Regions from separate parts of the Microbacterium sp. 4-7 genome, predicted to be linked through region 1. Evidence: riboswitches for the same ligand, from Rfam matches in the RefSeq annotation. Region 1 holds a riboswitch; the other holds the start of a gene.
The links. A riboswitch is a leader RNA that binds a small molecule or an ion and turns the genes downstream of it on or off. The one in region 1 is predicted to bind thiamine pyrophosphate.
Positions count from the first base shown of each region.

Region 2: linked by a shared signal. The riboswitch ahead of thiM (hydroxyethylthiazole kinase) and the one ahead of BEP68_RS18310 (ECF transporter S component) in region 1 are both predicted to bind thiamine pyrophosphate.

Region 1 covers NZ_MCRH01000008.1:69,015-77,799, reverse strand. The annotation lists gene BEP68_RS16820 (TerC family protein) at 1-377, opposite strand, end outside; gene BEP68_RS16815 (energy-coupling factor transporter transmembrane component T family protein) at 615-1,412, opposite strand; gene BEP68_RS16810 (ABC transporter ATP-binding protein) at 1,409-2,869, opposite strand; gene BEP68_RS18310 (ECF transporter S component) at 2,866-3,522, opposite strand; TPP riboswitch at 3,516-3,625, opposite strand; gene BEP68_RS16800 (D-alanyl-D-alanine carboxypeptidase family protein) at 3,709-5,172, shown strand; gene BEP68_RS16795 (ABC transporter ATP-binding protein) at 5,288-7,534, opposite strand; gene BEP68_RS16790 (ABC transporter ATP-binding protein) at 7,531-8,785, opposite strand, start outside.
Region 2 covers NZ_MCRH01000007.1:12,737-21,521, reverse strand. The annotation lists gene pheT (phenylalanine--tRNA ligase subunit beta) at 1-1,635, shown strand, start outside; gene BEP68_RS14555 (DUF402 domain-containing protein) at 1,768-2,484, shown strand; gene BEP68_RS14550 (NAD-dependent epimerase/dehydratase family protein) at 2,547-3,509, shown strand; TPP riboswitch at 3,531-3,624, shown strand; gene thiM (hydroxyethylthiazole kinase) at 3,615-4,463, shown strand; gene thiD (bifunctional hydroxymethylpyrimidine kinase/phosphomethylpyrimidine kinase) at 4,460-6,610, shown strand; gene argC (N-acetyl-gamma-glutamyl-phosphate reductase) at 6,855-7,907, shown strand; gene argJ (bifunctional glutamate N-acetyltransferase/amino-acid acetyltransferase ArgJ) at 7,904-8,785, shown strand, end outside.

The sequences.
Region 1 (8,785 bases):
ATCAGCGTGGCGCCGAGCGCGATGAATCCACCGCGCATGATGAGCGCGATGACGATGCCGATCATCAGCACCTTCTGCTGATAGATGCGCGGCACGGCGAAGCCGGTCATCACGATGAGGAAGACGAAGAGGTTGTCGATCGACAGCGCCTTCTCGGTCAGGTACCCGGCGAAGTACTCACCGCCGTACGTCCAGCCCGACACGGTGCCGATGCCGACGCCGAACAGCAGTGCCAGACCGATGTAGAACGCCGACCAGCGGGCGGACTCGCCGATGGTGGGCTCATGGGGCTTTCGCACGTGCGCGAAGAACTCGTACACGAAGAAGGCGATCGTGACGGCGATCGTGATGATCCACACGAGGGGGGTGATATTCAAGGAGGTCTCCAGAAGACGAGGCGTGACGAGGTCGACGCCAAGGTCTTCTCCATCCTCGAGAACGAGGACCGGGGACCCGGGATGCAGGGACATCCGTAATGACGAGCCGCCCGTGGTGGAGTACTCCCCTTGGGTTCACTCGATGCTAGCGAATACATCGGCATTCCAGCTATGAGAAAGCTGAGTGGATGCTTCCGGTTCCGGTGGTTCGGGCGGCGATGTCAGGTCGTGGGCTCGTCAGGCGGTCGGGCCGAGGATGAAGTTCCACGCACCCGTGAGCACCGCCGCCGCGATCGCCACCACCGGGATCACCGCCGCGACGACGACCAGCGCCGTGTCGCGTCGGTCCCACCTCGACTCCCGCGCCCACGAACGCGGTGCCGCACCGCCGAAGCCGCGAGCCTCCATGGCCGTCGCCAGCGACGATCCACGACGGATCGCCAGCACGAACAGCGCGAACGCCATGCCGAGCGCACGACGGACCCGCCCCTCGTCGGCCACCCCGCGCGCACGCCGCGCGAGAGAGAGCGCCCGCCAGTCGTCGACGAGCAGGCCCAGCATCCGCATCCCCGCGAGCGCGCCGACGACGAATCGCGCAGGCAGCCTCACCCGCTGCGCCAGGTCGTCGGCGAGGTCGGTGGGGTCGACCGTGATGAAGAGCACCACCGCGGGGAGTCCGATCGCGAGCACGCGCACGGCGGTCGCCGCAGCGAGCGCGAGCGACCCGTCGCTGATGCGCACGACGAGCCACTCGACATGCACGGTGCCGCTGGTCGCGCCGTAGAGAGCGATCGTGCCCGCACTGAGCGGCGCCGCGATCCACAGCACCGCGGTGCGGGTCCAGAACTCCTTCGCGCGCAGGCCTGCGAGCACGAGCAGAGGGATCTCGAGCAGCAGGGCGACGGATGCCGACACCACGTCGATCGTCAGCACGAGGGGCAGGGCGATGAGGAGCGCCGCGATGAGTTTCGCGAGGGCCGAGCGCGGGGCGATCGGACCGGACCGTTCGACGCGGGCGGTCAGCGGATCGATCATCGTCCCACCTCGATGCGCCGAGCGTGCAGAGCCTCGAGCACGGCCTCGTCATGACTGATCGCCACGATCGCCGTGCCCTCGTCGCGCAGACGTGCGATCAGGCCGACGAGTTCGGCCCAGGTCGTCGCATCCTGCCCGAAGGTGGGCTCGTCGAGCACCAGCATCCGGGGCCGCGTGGCGAGGGCGGCGGCGACCGTGAGCCGCCGCTTCTCTCCGCCCGACAGGGTGTAGGGATTGGCGGCGGCGAGCGAGGTGAGCCGCAGTCTTTCGAGCAGGTCGTCGACTCGGGAGGCGATCTCGGCGTCCGGCAGCTTCAGCGCCCGCGGCCCGACCGACAGCTCGTCGCGCACGGTCTTGGCGAGCAGCTGGTGCTCGGGCGTCTGCATGACCGACGCGATGCGCGTGAGCAGGGCGCGCGACGACCAGTGGATGGGATCCGGCTTCTCTCCGGCGGCGAGGGGCGGCAGAGCGGCGACCCGACCCTCTTCGGCCGGGATCAATCCCGCGAGCGTGAGCCCGAGCGTCGATTTGCCTGCGCCGTTCGCACCGGTGACCCCGAGCACCTCTCCGGCACGCACATCGACGTCGAACGGACCGGCGACGGCGAGCCCGCGCCTGCGAGACACGGTGAGACCACGGGCCTCCAGCAGCGTCGCTCCCGGCCACTGCGCCGGTGCGGGCGGGACGGCGGGCGGGTGCCCGGGAACCCAGACACCGGATGCCGCGAGCTCCGCGCCCCGAGCGCCGAGGACCGCGTCCGGGCTGCCGTCGGCGAGCACGACCGTTCCATCCGGCTCGGCGCCGAGCACGATCACCCGGGTCACGAGCGGCAGCCAGATGTCGATGCGATGCTCGATGACCACGAGGGTCGCACTCGTTGCATCGAGGGCGGCGGCCACGGCATCCCGTACGTCCCGCACCCCCTCGGGGTCGAGGTTCGCCGTCGGTTCGTCGAGCAGGATGGCACCCGGTCGCATCGCGAGCACGCCGGCGAGGGCGAGGCGCTGCTTCTGACCGCCCGACAGCGCGGCCGTGGATCGATCGAGGGCGACGTCGAGCTCTACGGCGTCCAGCGCCGCGCGCACCCGCTGCCAGATCTCGTCTCGGGGTACGCCGAGGTTCTCGCAGCCGAAGGCGACGTCGTCGCCGACCCTCGCGAGGATCGTCTGCGTATCGGGGTCCTGCAGGACCATCCCGACCCGTCCCCGGGCGTCGGTGGGCGGCACGCCGTCGACGAGCAGCGCACCGTGCGCCTCGCCCTCATCCGCACCGCCGAGCACCCCACCGAACCCCTGGAGCAGCGTCGACTTGCCCGAGCCGGAGGCGCCGAGCAGCAGCACCCGCTCCCCCGGCTCGATGCGCAGGTCGACGTCGCGCACCGCCCAGCGCCGTCGCGTCGCGTACCGCCACCCCCAGCCACGGGCTTCGAGGGTGGCGGGCGTCGTGAGCGAGCTCACACCCGTGCGGTGACCTCGCGGCCGGCGGCGAACCGGCTGAGGGCGCCCGTGGCGGCGAGGCCTCGTGCGATCAACCACGCCCCGAGTCCGGCGATGACCGCGCCCGAGATGGTCGTCGAGACGATGTAGACGCTCGTGAAGAGCGTGTCGGCGCCGGCGTACCAGAGGATGCGGTCGTTGATGCCGCAGGCGAGACCCGCACCGGCACCAGCCAGCATCGCGACAGGCAGCCGCCAGACGCCGTACAGGAAGATCAGGAACACCAGCTCTGCGCCGAGACCCTGTACGAGGCCCGAGACGATCGTGAGCGGGCCCCACGCGTTGCCGACGAGTGCTGAGATGATCGCGGCGACCAGCTCGGTGTACAGAGCGGCACCGGGCTTGCGGATGATCAGACCGCCGAGCACTCCGGCGATCAGCCAGGGGCCGGCGAGCAGGCCCTGAACACCGGGGAGCAGCGGCGTCAGGATGCTGCTCGGCACCTCGTAGCCGACGTTCCAGAGCAGGAAGATCATCGCGCATGCGACGGCGATGACACTCGCCACGACGATGTCGACGACCCGCCAGCGCCAGAGCTGCGGGCGACCGAGGCCCGTCGACGACTGCGTGGCCGATGCCGATCCCGTGGTGGATCCGGACGTGGATGTACTCATCTGTGACTCCTCCCTGCGCTGGCATGACCCAGATCAGGTTCGACGGTCGAAGCGCGATTCGCTCCCTCTCAGCCCGGCTCGCCGGACTCCCGTGGTTGTACCCACGATCTTACCCAGAGGCGACACCCCTCGTCCTCTCCCGCTGCAGCGACACGGATCCCCGCACGAGTTCGGTACCGTGAGGAGGTGACCGCTCCCGATTCCGCCGAGGCCACCGCCTCCGCCGTTCCTGCGGATGACGACGTCTCTGCGATCTTCACTCCTGAGGCGACTCCCCCCGCGCAGTGGGCGGAGGAAGACAGCGGCGGCACTCCCCTGACGTGGGTCGACCCGGTCGACGTGGCCCAGCACCCGGCGACCGACGCGCTCGATGACGCGCCGGCCGTTGAGAGCGGCGGTGCGCTGCTGACCGGAGCGCACCTGCGCCCGGCGATCGCCCGGCCCGGCGTGCTGGTGCCGCTCGGCGTTCTCGTCGGCTTGCTCGGCACCTACGCCGGATCGGCCATGCTGTGGCCGTTGCACGAGGTCGCGCCGACGGTTCAGGCCGTCGAGCTCGCCCCCGTCGCAGCGCCCGCTGCCGCGATCACCTTCCCTGCCCAGGGAAGCGCTGCCGTGGGGATCGGCGGCATCGGCACGACGTCATCGTCGCTCGACGCTGCCGCGATCGCAAGCGTCACCAAGGTCGTCTCGAGCTTGATGGTGCTCGAGCGGATGCCCCTCGCCGTGGGCGAGCAGGGCCCCGAGTTCTCGTTCACGCGAGCCGACAACCTGGCCTACTGGGACTACCGCCGCTCCGACCAGTCCGCGCTCGACGTGCCCGTGGGCGGCACTCTCACCGAGTTCCAGCTCCTCCAGGGAACGCTGCTCGGATCGGCCAACAACTACATCGACCGGCTCTCCGCGGAGATCTGGGGTTCCCCGTCGTCGTTCACCGCCGCAGCAGCTGTGTGGCTGCGCGACCGTGGTCTCGACGACATCACGATCATCACTCCGTCGGGCTTCGACGACCGCAACCGGGCCACACCCGAGTCGCTCGTCGCGTTGGCCGAGATCGCGATGCAGAACCCCGTCTTCGCCGGCATCGTCGGAACTCCGTCGGTCGATCTTCCGGGTGCGGGCACGGTGGTGAACACGAACGGGATGCTGGCGGACCCCGGCGTCGTCGGCGTCAAGACCGGCACGCTCGGCGACAGCTGGAACCTGTTGACCGCGAAGGTCGTCACCGTCGACGACACGACTGTGCATCTGTACGCGTCGGTTCTCGGTCAGGCCGACGACTCGCAGCGCCTCACGGAGACCCGTTCGCTGTTCACGCAGGTCGAGACGGCGCTGGAGCAGCAGACTCCCGCCGTCGCCGAGGGCACGGTCGTCGGCACCGTCACCACGGCGTGGGGCGCGAGCACCGATGTCGTCACGGATGCGGATGCCGATGTGGTCCTGTGGAACGGCGCCGTCGCCGAGGCCTCGACGGACTTCTCACTCGGCGACAACCGCGAAGCGGGCGACGAGGTCGGCACGATGACGAGCGTCGGGCCGTTGAACACGGTGACGACGTCGCTGTCGCTCGCCGACGATGTCGATGCCCCGAGCCCGTGGTGGCGGCTGACCCACCCCCTCGAACTCCTCGGCATCACGGCCGACCAGCGCTGACGCGTCGTCCCTCCAGCGAAAGCCCGACGGACGCAGAACGCCTCGCCTCCCGGGATTCGGGAGGCGAGGCGTTCTGTCACTTCAGGGGCTCTGTCGCTTCAGGCGCTCTGGCGCTTCAGGCGCGTGAGGAGCCTCCGGCATCCGGCCGTTCGACCACTGCCTGCGCGGCCGCTGCCTCGGCAGCGGGAGTCTGCGCCCCCACCGAGACGCCGACCTGTGCCGACGCAGCCGCGTCTTCGGCGTCGCCGCTCATGACGACCGGAGTCGAGCCGGTGAGCGCGTCCTCTGCGTCGATGTCGGTCGCCGCCTGTTCGAACTGCGACTGGTAGAGGCGCCAGTAGGCGCCCTGCGCGGCGATGAGCTCGTCGTGCGTGCCCTTCTCGACGATGTCTCCGTGCTCCATCACGAGGATGAGGTCGGCATCGCGGATGGTCGACAGGCGGTGCGCGATCACGAACGAGGTTCGTCCCTGTCGAAGCGCCGCCATCGCGTGCTGCAGCAACAGCTCGGTGCGGGTGTCGACCGCCGACGTGGCCTCATCGAGGATCAGGATCGACGGCTGGGCCACGAACGCTCGCGCGATCGTGATCAGCTGTCGCTCGCCCGCCGAGACGTTCGACGCGTCTTCGTCGAGCACGGTGTCGTAGCCCTCGGGGAGGGCATGCACGAAGCGATCCACGTAGGTCGCCTTCGCCGCTTCGAGAACCTCGTCGTCGGTCGCGGTCGAGCGTCCGTACCGGATGTTCTCGCGGATGCTCCCGGCGAACAGCCACGGGTCCTGCAGGACCATGCCGGTGCGAGAGCGCAGCTGGTCACGCGTGACCTCGGAGATGTCCTGACCGTCGAGCAGGATGCGCCCGCCGTTCAGTTCGTAGAACCGCATGATGAGGTTGACGAGAGTGGTCTTGCCCGCTCCCGTCGGACCGACGATCGCGACCGTCTGACCGGGCTCGACCCGGAACGAGAGGTCGGTGATCAGCGGACGGTCGGGAGTGTACGAGAACGCGACGTTCTCGAACTCCACGACGCCCTTGCCGTCGGCGAGCTTCGGAGCATCCGCGTCGTCCGCTTCCTGCTCTTCGGTGTCGAGGAGCTCGAACACCCGCTCGGCCGATGCCGTGCCGGACTGCACGACGGCCGCCATCCCACCGAGCTCGGACAGCGGCTGCGTGAACTGCTGCGAGTACTGGATGAACGCCTGCACGTCTCCGAGACGCAGCTGCCCGTTGGCGACCATGAGACCGCCGAGCACCGCGATGCCCACGTAGGTGAGGCTGCCGACGAAGGTCATCGCCGGCATGATGATGCCGGAGAGGAACTGCGCCTTGAAGCTGGCCTGGAACAGCTCCTCGTTCTCGCCCTGGAACTTCTCCAGCGCGTCCTGCTCGCGACCGAAGACCTTGACCAGCGCGTGACCGGAGAAGGCCTCTTCGACGCGAGCGTTCAGACGGCCGACCTTGCGCCACTGCGTGCCGAAGGCCTTCTGCGAGCGAGGGCCGATGACGCCGAAGATCACACCCATGAGCGGGAGCGCCACGAGCGCGACGAGAGCGAGCTGCCAGGAGATCGAGAACATCAGGACCAGCACGCCCACGACCGTGAGTACGGCCGTGATCGCGCCGGACAGCGACTGCTGCATGGTCTGGGTGATGTTGTCGATGTCGTTCGTCACGCGCGAGATCAGATCACCGCGCTGCACCTTGTCGAAGTACGACAGCGGCAGACGGTTGATCTTCGCCTCGACCTGCTCGCGCAGACGCCACATGGTGCGGACCATGATGACGTTGATGACGTAACCCTGGATCCAGCTGAGGAAGGCGGCGGTGACATAGATCGCCAGCACGGCGATGATGATCCACCGCAGCGCGTCGAAGTCGACACCGTCACCGACACGGAAGGCGCCGAGGGCCTCGACCTGGTTGGCGAAGTCGTCCTGCCCTCCCTGGCGGAGTGCCGCGACGACATCGTCCTGCGGAGTGCCGGCGGGGAACCCGGGGAAGTCCCCGTTCGCCTGCGCGAGCTGCACGGAGATGAAGCCCTTGTAGATGAGGTTCGTGGCCTCACCGAGCACCTTCGGCGCCGCGACCGTGAGCACGACGCCGACGGCGCCGGCGATCGACACCAGGATGAACCAGACGGCCGACGGCTTGAGCAGCCCGATCATCCGGCTGAAGCTCTTGCCGAAGTTGTCGGCCTTTCCGGGAGCGACGCTGTCCCAGCCGCCGCCGTCCTGGCGCGCCTTCTCGGCGAGCTCGGCCTCGTACTTCTCTTCGTCTGTCAGCTCCGGCTCGACCGCAGTGGTCGTGTCCGCAGCCTTGGCCGCGCGACCGCGGCGGGTCCGGGGAGCGTCCTGCTCGCTCATGCGTCCACCCCCAGCTGCGATTCGACGATCTCTCGGTAGGTCGTGCTGGTCTCGAGAAGCTCCTCGTGCGTGCCGACGCCGACCATGGTGCCCCCTTCGAGGACGACGATGCGGTCCGCATCGGTGATGGATGAGACGCGCTGTGCGACCACGATCTTGGTCACGTGCGGCAGTTCACGCCACAGCGCCTGCCTCAGTCGGGCGTCGGTGGTGAGGTCGAGCGCGGAGAACGAGTCGTCGAAGACCAGGATCTGCGGCTGACGGACGATCGCGCGGGCGATCGCCAGGCGCTGACGCTGACCGCCCGAGACGTTGGTGCCGCCCTGGGTGATCCTCGAGTCGAGCCCCTGGGGCATCTCCTCGACGAAGTCGCGTCCCTGAGCGATCTCCAGCGCATGCCAGAGCTCTTCATCGGTCGCGTCCTCGCGGCCGTACCGGAGGTTCGAGGCCACCGTTCCGGTGAAGAGGAACGGACGCTGCGGAACGAGGCCGATGGTCGCCCACAGCGACTCGACGTCGGCATCGCGCACATCGGCGCCGCCGACGAAGACGGCTCCGCCGGAGACGTCGAAGAGTCGTGGGATCAACGACACGAGGGTCGTCTTGCCAGCACCGGTCGATCCGACGATCGCCACCGTCTCGCCGGGCTCGGCCGCGAAGCTGATGCCCTTGAGAACGGGAGAGTCGGCGCCCGGGTAGGTGAACTCGACGCCGTCGAAGGCGACCGAACCGGGTGTCGGGAAGTCGGTCACGCCGTCGGCCGGCCGCACCATGCTCGACTGCGTCTCGAGGACCTCGCCGATGCGCTCGGCCGACACTGCCGCGCGCGGGATCATGATCGCCATGAAGCTGGCCATGATGACGCCGCCCATGATCTGGCCGATGTACTGCATGAAGGCGAAGATCGTGCCGACCTGCACCGTGCCGCTGTTGACCTCGATGCCGCCGAACCACACGACCGCCACGATCGTGACGTTGAGGATGAGCATGAACAGCGGGAACAGCAGGACGAACAGCGAGCCGACCTTGCGGCCGACGACCATGATGTCGGTGTTGGCACCGCGGAAGCGCTCTTCTTCGATGCCCTCTCGGACGAAGGCACGGACCACGCGCACGCCGGTGAGCTGCTCGCGCAGCACGCGGTTCACGGTGTCGAGCTTGCCCTGGTAGCTGCGGAACAGCGGAACCATTCGGCTGACGACGAGACCGGCGACGATCAGCAGCAGCGGGACGGACACGGCGATGAGCCAG
Region 2 (8,785 bases), on a different contig from region 1:
ATCACCGTGCGTCGTGCGACGGCCGGTGAGACGATGACGACCCTCGACGGCCAGGAGCGGAAGCTCCACGTCGAGGACCTCCTGATCACCGACGAGTCGGGTCCCATCGGTCTCGCCGGCGTCATGGGCGGCGGCACGACCGAGATGAGCGACACGACGCACAACGTGCTGATCGAGGCTGCGACCTTCGACCCTGTGACGATCGCCCGCACCGCACGCCGTCACAAGCTGCCCAGCGAGGCATCCAAGCGGTTCGAGCGCGGTGTCGACCCGCTCGTGCCGTTCGTGGCCGCCCGCCGTGCAGCCGACCTGATGGTCGAATTCGCCGGCGGCACGCTCACCGACGAGGGCGGCGCTCTGTTCGCCGAGGTCTTCGTCGCGGACATCGACCTCCCGCGCGGATTCGTGCAGGGGCTCATCGGCGTCGACTACTCCGACGACGAGATCGCCGGCGCGCTCACGACCATCGGCGCAGAGGTCTCCGGGTCGGATGCCGGGTGGACCGTGATCCCGCCGACCTGGCGTCCCGACCTCACCGACAAGTGGTCTCTCGCCGAAGAGGTCGCTCGCATCCACGGTCTCGACCGCATCCCGTCCGTACTGCCGACGCCGCCGTCCGGCCGCGGTCTCACCTCACACCAGCAGGGTCGTCGCCGCGTCGCGGACGCGCTGGCGGCTGCCGGTCTCGTCGAGACGCCCTCGTTCCCCTTCACGACGGAGGCGGAGAACGACCTGCACGGCTCGGCGTCGGGAGAGCATCTGCCCAGCATCCGGCTCGCGAACCCGCTCGACGGCTCCGCTCCGTTCCTGCGTCGATCGCTGATCCCCGGGCTTCTGCAGACCGCGCACCGCAACATCTCGCGCGGCCTCACGGACCTCGCGCTGTTCGAGACCGGAGTCGTGTTCCTGCCCGAGCCGGGTGTCGAGTACGGCACGGACGAGGTGCCGCCGCTCGGCGAGCGTCCGTCGGACGACACGCTCGCCGAACTGAACGCGTCGATCCCACCGCAGCACCGTCATGTCGCGGCGCTGTTCACGGGCAACGTCGTGACCAAGCAGCCGGGACGCGCCGCGGAGCCCTACGGGCTCTCCGAGGCGCTCGACGCCGCCAGAGTCATCGCGGCTGCAGCCGGAGTCGACCTCGATGTGGTGCAGGGGCAGCGCGCGGCACTGCACCCCGGACGCGCTGGCGTGCTCTCCGTCGGCGACGTCGAGATCGGCTACGTCGGCGAACTCCACCCCCAGGTCGCCGCCGGAGCAGACCTTCCCGGTCGTGCCACCGTGCTCGAGCTCGACCTCGACGAGGTCATCGCGCTCGGCGGGAACCGTGCGGTCGCCGCCTCGCTGTCGACGTTCCCCGCTGCGACACAGGACGTGTCGCTGGTGGTCGGCGCTGATGTGCCGGCGGGCGACGTGCGCGCTGCGCTCACCGAGGGCGCCGGTGCGCTTCTCGAGTCGATCCGCCTCGTCGACGACTACCGGGGGGACGGCGTCGCGGATGGTCAGAAGAGTCTCACCTTCGCGCTGCGCTTCCGCGCGGACGACCGCACACTCACCGCAGCCGAGGCGACAGAGGCGAAGCTCGCGGGTGTCTCTGTCGCAGCTGAGCGCTTCGACGCGACCCTGCGCGACTGAAGCTCCGCCTGAACCGACCCGCACGCGGACCGCACTCGAACGGTGCGGTCCGCGTGCGCGTGTGCTCTCAAGATGCTGCCGACGCCGCCGAGCCGACCTGAGCGCGGTGGACCTGCGAGGTACCGTGTCGGGATGAGCATCCTGCCCCACAGCACTCCCGCGGCGGTTCCCGATGGTGTCCGACCGATGGGTGAAGCGCCGTTCCTCGAACCCGGCGACCAGATCTCCTGGCACTACCGCAAGCCCGGCTGGCAGCCCGGCGATGCGTCGACCATCACGCCCATGCGGGTGGTCCGCGACGATGAACGCGGTCTGGTGGCATGGCTCGCTCCGGGCACGCTTCAGGAGGGGCAGGGCACTCCGGCGGGCGAGCGCATCCGGACCGTTCCGCTCGAGCGTCGGTGGCTCGATCCGCGTACCCGGATCGTGGAGGAGTGGTGGGGCAACGGCATCCTCCGCATCGCTCCGGCCGGTGCGGCGTGGTCGGTGTGGCTGTTCTGGAGCGATGTGAGCGGTCCCGAGTGGGAGTTCGCCGGGTGGTACGTGAATCTCGAGAACGCGCATCTGCGCACCGACCGCGACACGTATTCATCGGATCACATCCTCGACGTGGAGATCCAGGCGGACGGTCAGGTGCACCTCAAGGACGAGGACGAGGTGATCGCGGCCGTCGAGCAGGGACGTCTCACCTCTGAGCAGGCCGCGCAGATCGAACGACACGCGGACGCGGCGATCGAGTCCTTCCATCACGGTGACTGGCCGTTCGACGCCGAATGGCGCGACTGGCGCCCGGATCCCTCGTGGACGGTCCCGGAACTGTCCGGCCTGTCGGATCTTCGCACGAGCTGACCGGCATCCGCCCTGAGCGGAAGACCCTTCCCCTCGCGCGGCGAAGATGGTGGCATGGGGTCATGACGGATGTTCTGATCCTCGGCGGCACCGGCTGGCTGTCCGGCCGCATCGCCAGACGGCTGCTCCTGAGCGGGGCGACGGTGATGTGCCTGGCGCGCGGAGGACGCCCGTCTCCGGAGGGCGCGAGCCTGGTGCTGGCCGATCGTGACGCGGCGGACGCCTACGATACGGTGTCCGGTCGGGAGTGGGATCACGTGATCGACGTCTCGTCGAACGCGGCCCACGTCTCCGCTGCGGTCGCGGCACTCGGTGAGCGAGCGGGCCGCTGGACGTACGTCTCGTCGATGTCGGCATACTCCGACGAGGAGACCGTCGGTGCAGACGAGTCGGCGACGCTGCATCCGCCGGCTGAGAGGGGAGACGACGAGTACGGCCGGCAGAAGGTGGCCGCCGAGGACGCCGTGCGTGCACTCGGCGACCGCACCCTGATCGTGCGCCCGGGATTGATCGTCGGGGCGGACGACCCGAGCGATCGTTTCGGGTACTGGGCTACCGCTTTTCTGCGTGCCGAGGACGGCCCCGTGCTGCTTCCGCCTGTCGAGGAGCGAGACGTGCAGGTGATCGACGTCGACGACCTGTCCGAGTTCGTCGCCACCACGAGGGCCACCGGTGTGATCAACACGATCGGCGATCGGCATCGGCTGGGCGAGGTCCTCGACGCCGTGCGCAGACGTGCGGGGCACCGGGGAGACACGGTCGCGGCATCTGACGCCGGGCTCGTCGAGCACGGTGTGGCGTATTGGGCGGGGGAGCGGTCGCTGCCGCTGTGGCTGCCGAGCGAGATGACCGGATTCATGACCAGGTCGAACGCCCGCTACCGCGCGGCAGGAGGTCGGCTTCGTCCGCTCGACGAGACGATCGCCGCCGTGGTCGATGACGAGCAGGCGCGCGGCATGGATCGGGACCGGCGGGCAGGGCTCACTCGCGGCGACGAACTCGCGCTGTTGCAGCTGCTCGACTGATCGGGGCCTCGCTAGACTGCGATCAGTGACACGGGGTGCCGCATCCGCGGCTGAGAACAGACCCGTCGAACCTGATCTAGTTCGTACTAGCGAAGGGATGTCGCGTTGAGCGATCGTCTGCGTCCTGATTCCGAATCGACCTTGGCCACCTCGGCGGCTGAGCTCCTGACAGGGCTGCGCGACAGCCCACCCTTGACCCATTGCATCACCAACAGCGTCGTCACGGGCTTCACCGCGAACGTGCTGCTCGCCCTCGGCGCGGCGCCGGCGATGGTCGACATCGTCGGTGAGGCGGGGATGTTCGCCGGGGTGGCCTCCGGGGTGCTGATCAACCTCGGTACGCCGACTCCGGAGCAGCGTGCGGCGAGCCGTGAAGCCGCGGCAGGAGCCCTCGCCGCAGGTACTCCGTGGGTGCTGGATCCCGTCGCGATCGGCGCGCTGCCGGTGCGCACGGCACTCGCGCACGAGCTGGCCGACGCACGCCCCACGGCGATCAGGGGGAACGCCTCGGAGATCCTCGCCCTCGCGGGGCTCAGCGCTGGGGGGCGCGGCGTCGATGCGACGGACACGACCGATGCCGCGGCCGAAGCGGCACTCGCACTCGCTTCGCGGCACGGCGCGGTGGTCGCGGTGTCGGGACCGGTCGACCTGGTGACGGATGGAGCACGATTGCTCCGCATCGCGAACGGTCATGAACTGCTCACCCGTGTCACCGGCGGCGGATGCGCGCTGGGTGCTGTCATGGCGGCGTTCCTCGGTGCGGCGCGCTCGACCGCTGCGGATCCGCTCACCGCCGTCTCGGCGGCGAGCCTCGTGTACACGATCGCCGCCGAGCGCGCCGCGGCGCGGGCCCCGGGCCCCGGCAGCTTCGCCGTCGCACTGCTCGACGCGCTCGCCGCCGTGCAGCCGGAGGACCTCGCCGTCGCCGCGCGTGTGCAGGAGCACGCGCTGTGATCGCGGACCTCTCCCTCTACCTCGTCACGGATCCCACCCTCTGCGGCGCGCGGGGCGTCGTGGAGACGGTGCGACTCGCCGTCGACGGGGGCGTGCGCATCGTCCAGCTGCGCGACAAGGACGCGACGGATGCCGAGACCGCCGATCAGTTGATCGAGCTCTCACGGGTGATCGACGGCCGTGCACTGCTCGTGGTGAACGACCGCGTCGAGGCGGCGCTGATCGCTCGCGCCAGGGGAGCGCGGGTCGACGGCGTGCACCTCGGCCAGGGCGACGTATCGGTGCTGCGGGCACGCGAGCGGCTGGGACCCGAGGCGATCATCGGGTTGACGGCGAACACGTCGGAGCATCTCGACGCCGTGGCCGCGCTGCCGGCGGGAACGGTCGACTATCTCGGCGTCGGCGTGATCCGTCCCACCGCCACCAAGCCGGATCACCCGCCGGCCCTGGGAATCGACGGCTTCGGTGCGCTCGCCGCGAGGACCGCACTGCCATGCGTCGCCATCGGCGGCGTGGGAATCGACGACATCGAGCGCCTTCGGGATGCGGGTGCGGCGGGGCTCGCCGTCGTCTCCGCCATCTGCGCCGCCGTCGATCCGACGAGGACGGCCCGGGCATTCCTCAGCCGATGGAGGGCTTCGGGCACACCTCGCGTGCTCAGCATCGCGGGGAGCGACCCGTCGGGCGGGGCGGGGATCCAGGCCGATCTCAAGTCGATCGCCGCGAACGGGGGCTATGGCATGGCGGCTGTCACGGCGCTCACGGCGCAGAACACCAGGGGAGTCCGAGCGGTGCACGTGCCTCCTGCCGAGTTCCTCCGGCAGCAGCTCGATGCCATCTCGGACGACATCGTCATCGACGCGGTGAAGATCGGGATGCTGGCGAACACGGAGGTGATCGCCACCGTCGCCGCCTGGCTCGACGCCGTCCGTCCGCCGATCGTCGTGCTCGACCCGGTCATGGTCGCGACCAGCGGTGATCGCCTGCTCGATGAGGATGCCGAGCGCGCACTCTGCGGCCTCCTCGAGCGCGCTCATGTCGTGACGCCCAACCTCGCCGAGCTCGCCGCGCTCTCCGATCGTCCGATCACGGGGTGGGACGACGCGCTCGAGGCCGGGGCCGAGCTCTCCGCCCGCATCGGCGGGGCGGTGCTCGTCAAGGGAGGGCACCTCGACGGCGACGACGTTCCGGACGCGTTGATCGATGTCGCCGGAGGCGTCAGACACGGCTATCCCGGGTCGCGCATCATGACACACAACACGCACGGCACCGGATGCTCCCTGTCGTCGGCCCTCGCCACCCGCCTCGCCGGAGGGGAGTCCCCTGTCGACGCGGTGGAATCGGCGAGGACCTGGCTGCGGGAATCCCTGAGGCAGAGCGATGCGCTCGACATCGGGAGCGGTCACGGACCGGTGAACCACTTCGGCGGCCTCTGGCGACGAGGGGGACTCGAGGCCGCACCCGAGCGTGCCGACCTCCGCGATCGGTGGTGGGACCGGATCGCGCACGTGCGGGCCGACATCGACGAGCTGTCCTTCATCCGCGCTCTGGCCGACGGGACTCTCGACCGCGAACGGTTCCTCTTCTACCTCCGACAGGATGCGCTGTATCTCCCGGAGTACGCCCGAGTGCTCGCAGCGGCCGCGCGGATCGCGCCCACACCGCACGAGCAGGCGTTCTGGGCTCAGTCGGCGCAGGGGGCGATCACCGGAGAGCTCGAGCTCCATGCATCGTGGCTGGCGCCGGGCGCGGGAGTGGAAGCGGCGACCTTCGCCGTCGATCCGGCGCCTGCGACCGTCGCGTACCTCGACCACCTGCGCTCCGTGGCCTTCGGCGGCGACTACGCCGAGCTCATCGCGGCCGTGCTGCCGTGCTTCTGGCTGTACACCGATCTCGGAACCCGCCTGCACGCGGGGGAGTTCGACGCGTACGCCCGAGACCCGCAGCATCCCTACGCGTCGTGGCTCGCGACGTATGCCGACCCCGCGTTCGAGAAGGCGACGGAGCAGGCGATCGACCATGTGATGCATGCGGCGACGGAGTCGGATGCCGCGGGGCGGCGACGGATGCTCCGCGCTTTCGAGGTCTCCAGCGCGCACGAACTCGCCTTCTTCGCGGCGCCGGCACTCCACGCGTCCGGCGGATGACGGACCCGATTTGCGCATGCCGCGACGAGCGCGCTATCGTCGCGGCATGCCTTCGGCCGCCACCGCTCCTCTGACGCTCGTTCCGAGCGTCATCGCCGTGCGCCGACGCCGCAGCGGCCGCCGACTCTAGGCGACCCTGCGCTTCTGCCTGCGTACGCACGGCGGTCGAGTGCCGGTGTCGCCGCCCCGGTTCCCGACACTGCACCCCGCGTTCGCCGAGGGGTCCGACCGTTAAGGTAGAAGAATGACGTACTCCGTCGCCGTCTCCGGCGCATCCGGCTACGCGGGCGGCGAGATCCTGCGCCTCCTCGCGTCTCATCCCGACATCGAGATCCGCACGGTGACAGCGCACTCGAACGCCGGTCAACCGCTCGTGCAGCATCAGCCGCACCTGCGGTCGCTCGCACACCTCGCCCTGCAGGACACCACGCCCGAGACGCTCGCCGGGCACGACATCGTCTTCCTCGCTCTGCCGCACGGGCAGTCCGGGCAGTACACCGACGCGCTCGGCGACACCCCGCTCGTGATCGACGCGGGAGCGGACCACCGACTGACGTCGCAGGATTCCTGGGACGCGTTCTACGGCGGCGACTTCCACGAACCGTGGGCCTACGGCGTTCCCGAGCTGCTCGTCGGCGGTGTCAAGCAGCGCGAGACGCTGCGCGAGGCGACGCGCATCGCCGCTCCCGGCTGCAACGCCTCGACCGTGAGCCTGAGCCTGGCCCCCGGGGTCGCCGCAGGGGTGATCGACGCGGGGGACATCGTCTCGGTGCTCGCCGTCGGCCCGTCCGGAGCGGGGAAGAGCCTCAAGACCAACCTGCTCGCCGGCGAGATCCTCGGCACAGCCAATCCCTACGCGGTCGGGGGCACGCACCGGCACATCCCGGAGATCCGCCAGGCGCTCGCCGCGGCATCCGGCTCCCCAGCCGACGGCATCCGCATCTCGTTCACGCCTGTGCTGGTTCCGATGTCGCGGGGCATCCTCGCCACCTCGACCGCGCCGATCGTCGGCGATGTCAGCGATGCGGAGATCCGCGCCGCCTGGGAGGACGCCTACGGCGACGAGACCTTCGTGCAGTTGCTGCCCGCCGGTCAGTTCCCGCGCACGGCCGATGTCCTCGGTGCGAACACCGCCCTGATCGGTCTCGCGATCGATCGCGCGGCGAACCGCGTGACGGTGGTCACCGCGGTCGACAACCTCGTCAAGGGCACCGCCGGCGCTGCCGTCCAATCCATGAACCTCGCGCTGGGGCTGCCCGAGTCCCGCGCCCTCTCAGTGAACGGAGTCGCGCCGTGAGCGTCACCGCCCCCGCAGGATTCGAAGCGGCCGGAGTCGCCGCAGGTCTCAAATCGACCGGAAAGCCCGATGTCGCCGTCGTGGTCAATCGTGGCCCGCGCAAGGTCGGTGCGGCTGTGTTCACCAGCAACCGCGCCAAGGCGAACCCCATCATCTGGTCGCAGCAGGCCGTCGCCGATCGTGTGGTCGAGGCCGTCGTGCTGAACTCCGGAGGCGCGAACTGCTTCACCGGCAGCTTCGGCTTCCAGACGACGCACCAGACCGCAGAGAAGGCGGCCGAGCTGCTCGGCGTCGGCGCCGGCGACGTGCTCGTGTGCTCGACCGGCCTCATCGGAGTCGGTGACGAGGTGTTCCGGGGCAAGGTCCTCTCGGGCACCGAACAGGCGATCGCCGAGCTGTCGACAGACGGCGGCGATGTCGCGGCCGAGGCCATCATGACCACCGACAGCGTGTCGAAGACCGCCGTGGTCAGCCGAGACGGCTGGACCATCGGCGGGATGGCCAAGGGAGCGGGCATGCTCGCTCCCGGGCTCGCCACGATGCTCGTCGTCATCACGACGGATGCCGTGCTCGAGCCTCTCGAGGCGGATGCCGCGCTGCGATTCGCCACCGGCACGACGTTCGACCGCCTCGATTCGGACGGATGCATGTCGACCAACGATCAGGTCACACTGCTCGCGAACGGCGCTTCCGAGGTGGTGCCCGACCTCAAGGACTTCTCCGCCGCGCTGGCAGAGCTGTGCCAGCAGCTCGCGGTCAAGCTGCAGGGCGACGCCGAGGGGGCCAGCCACGACATCACCATCGAGGTGCAGCACGCCGCGACCGAGGCGGAGGCGGTCGAGGTCGGCCGCTCCGTCGCGCGCAACAATCTCTTCAAG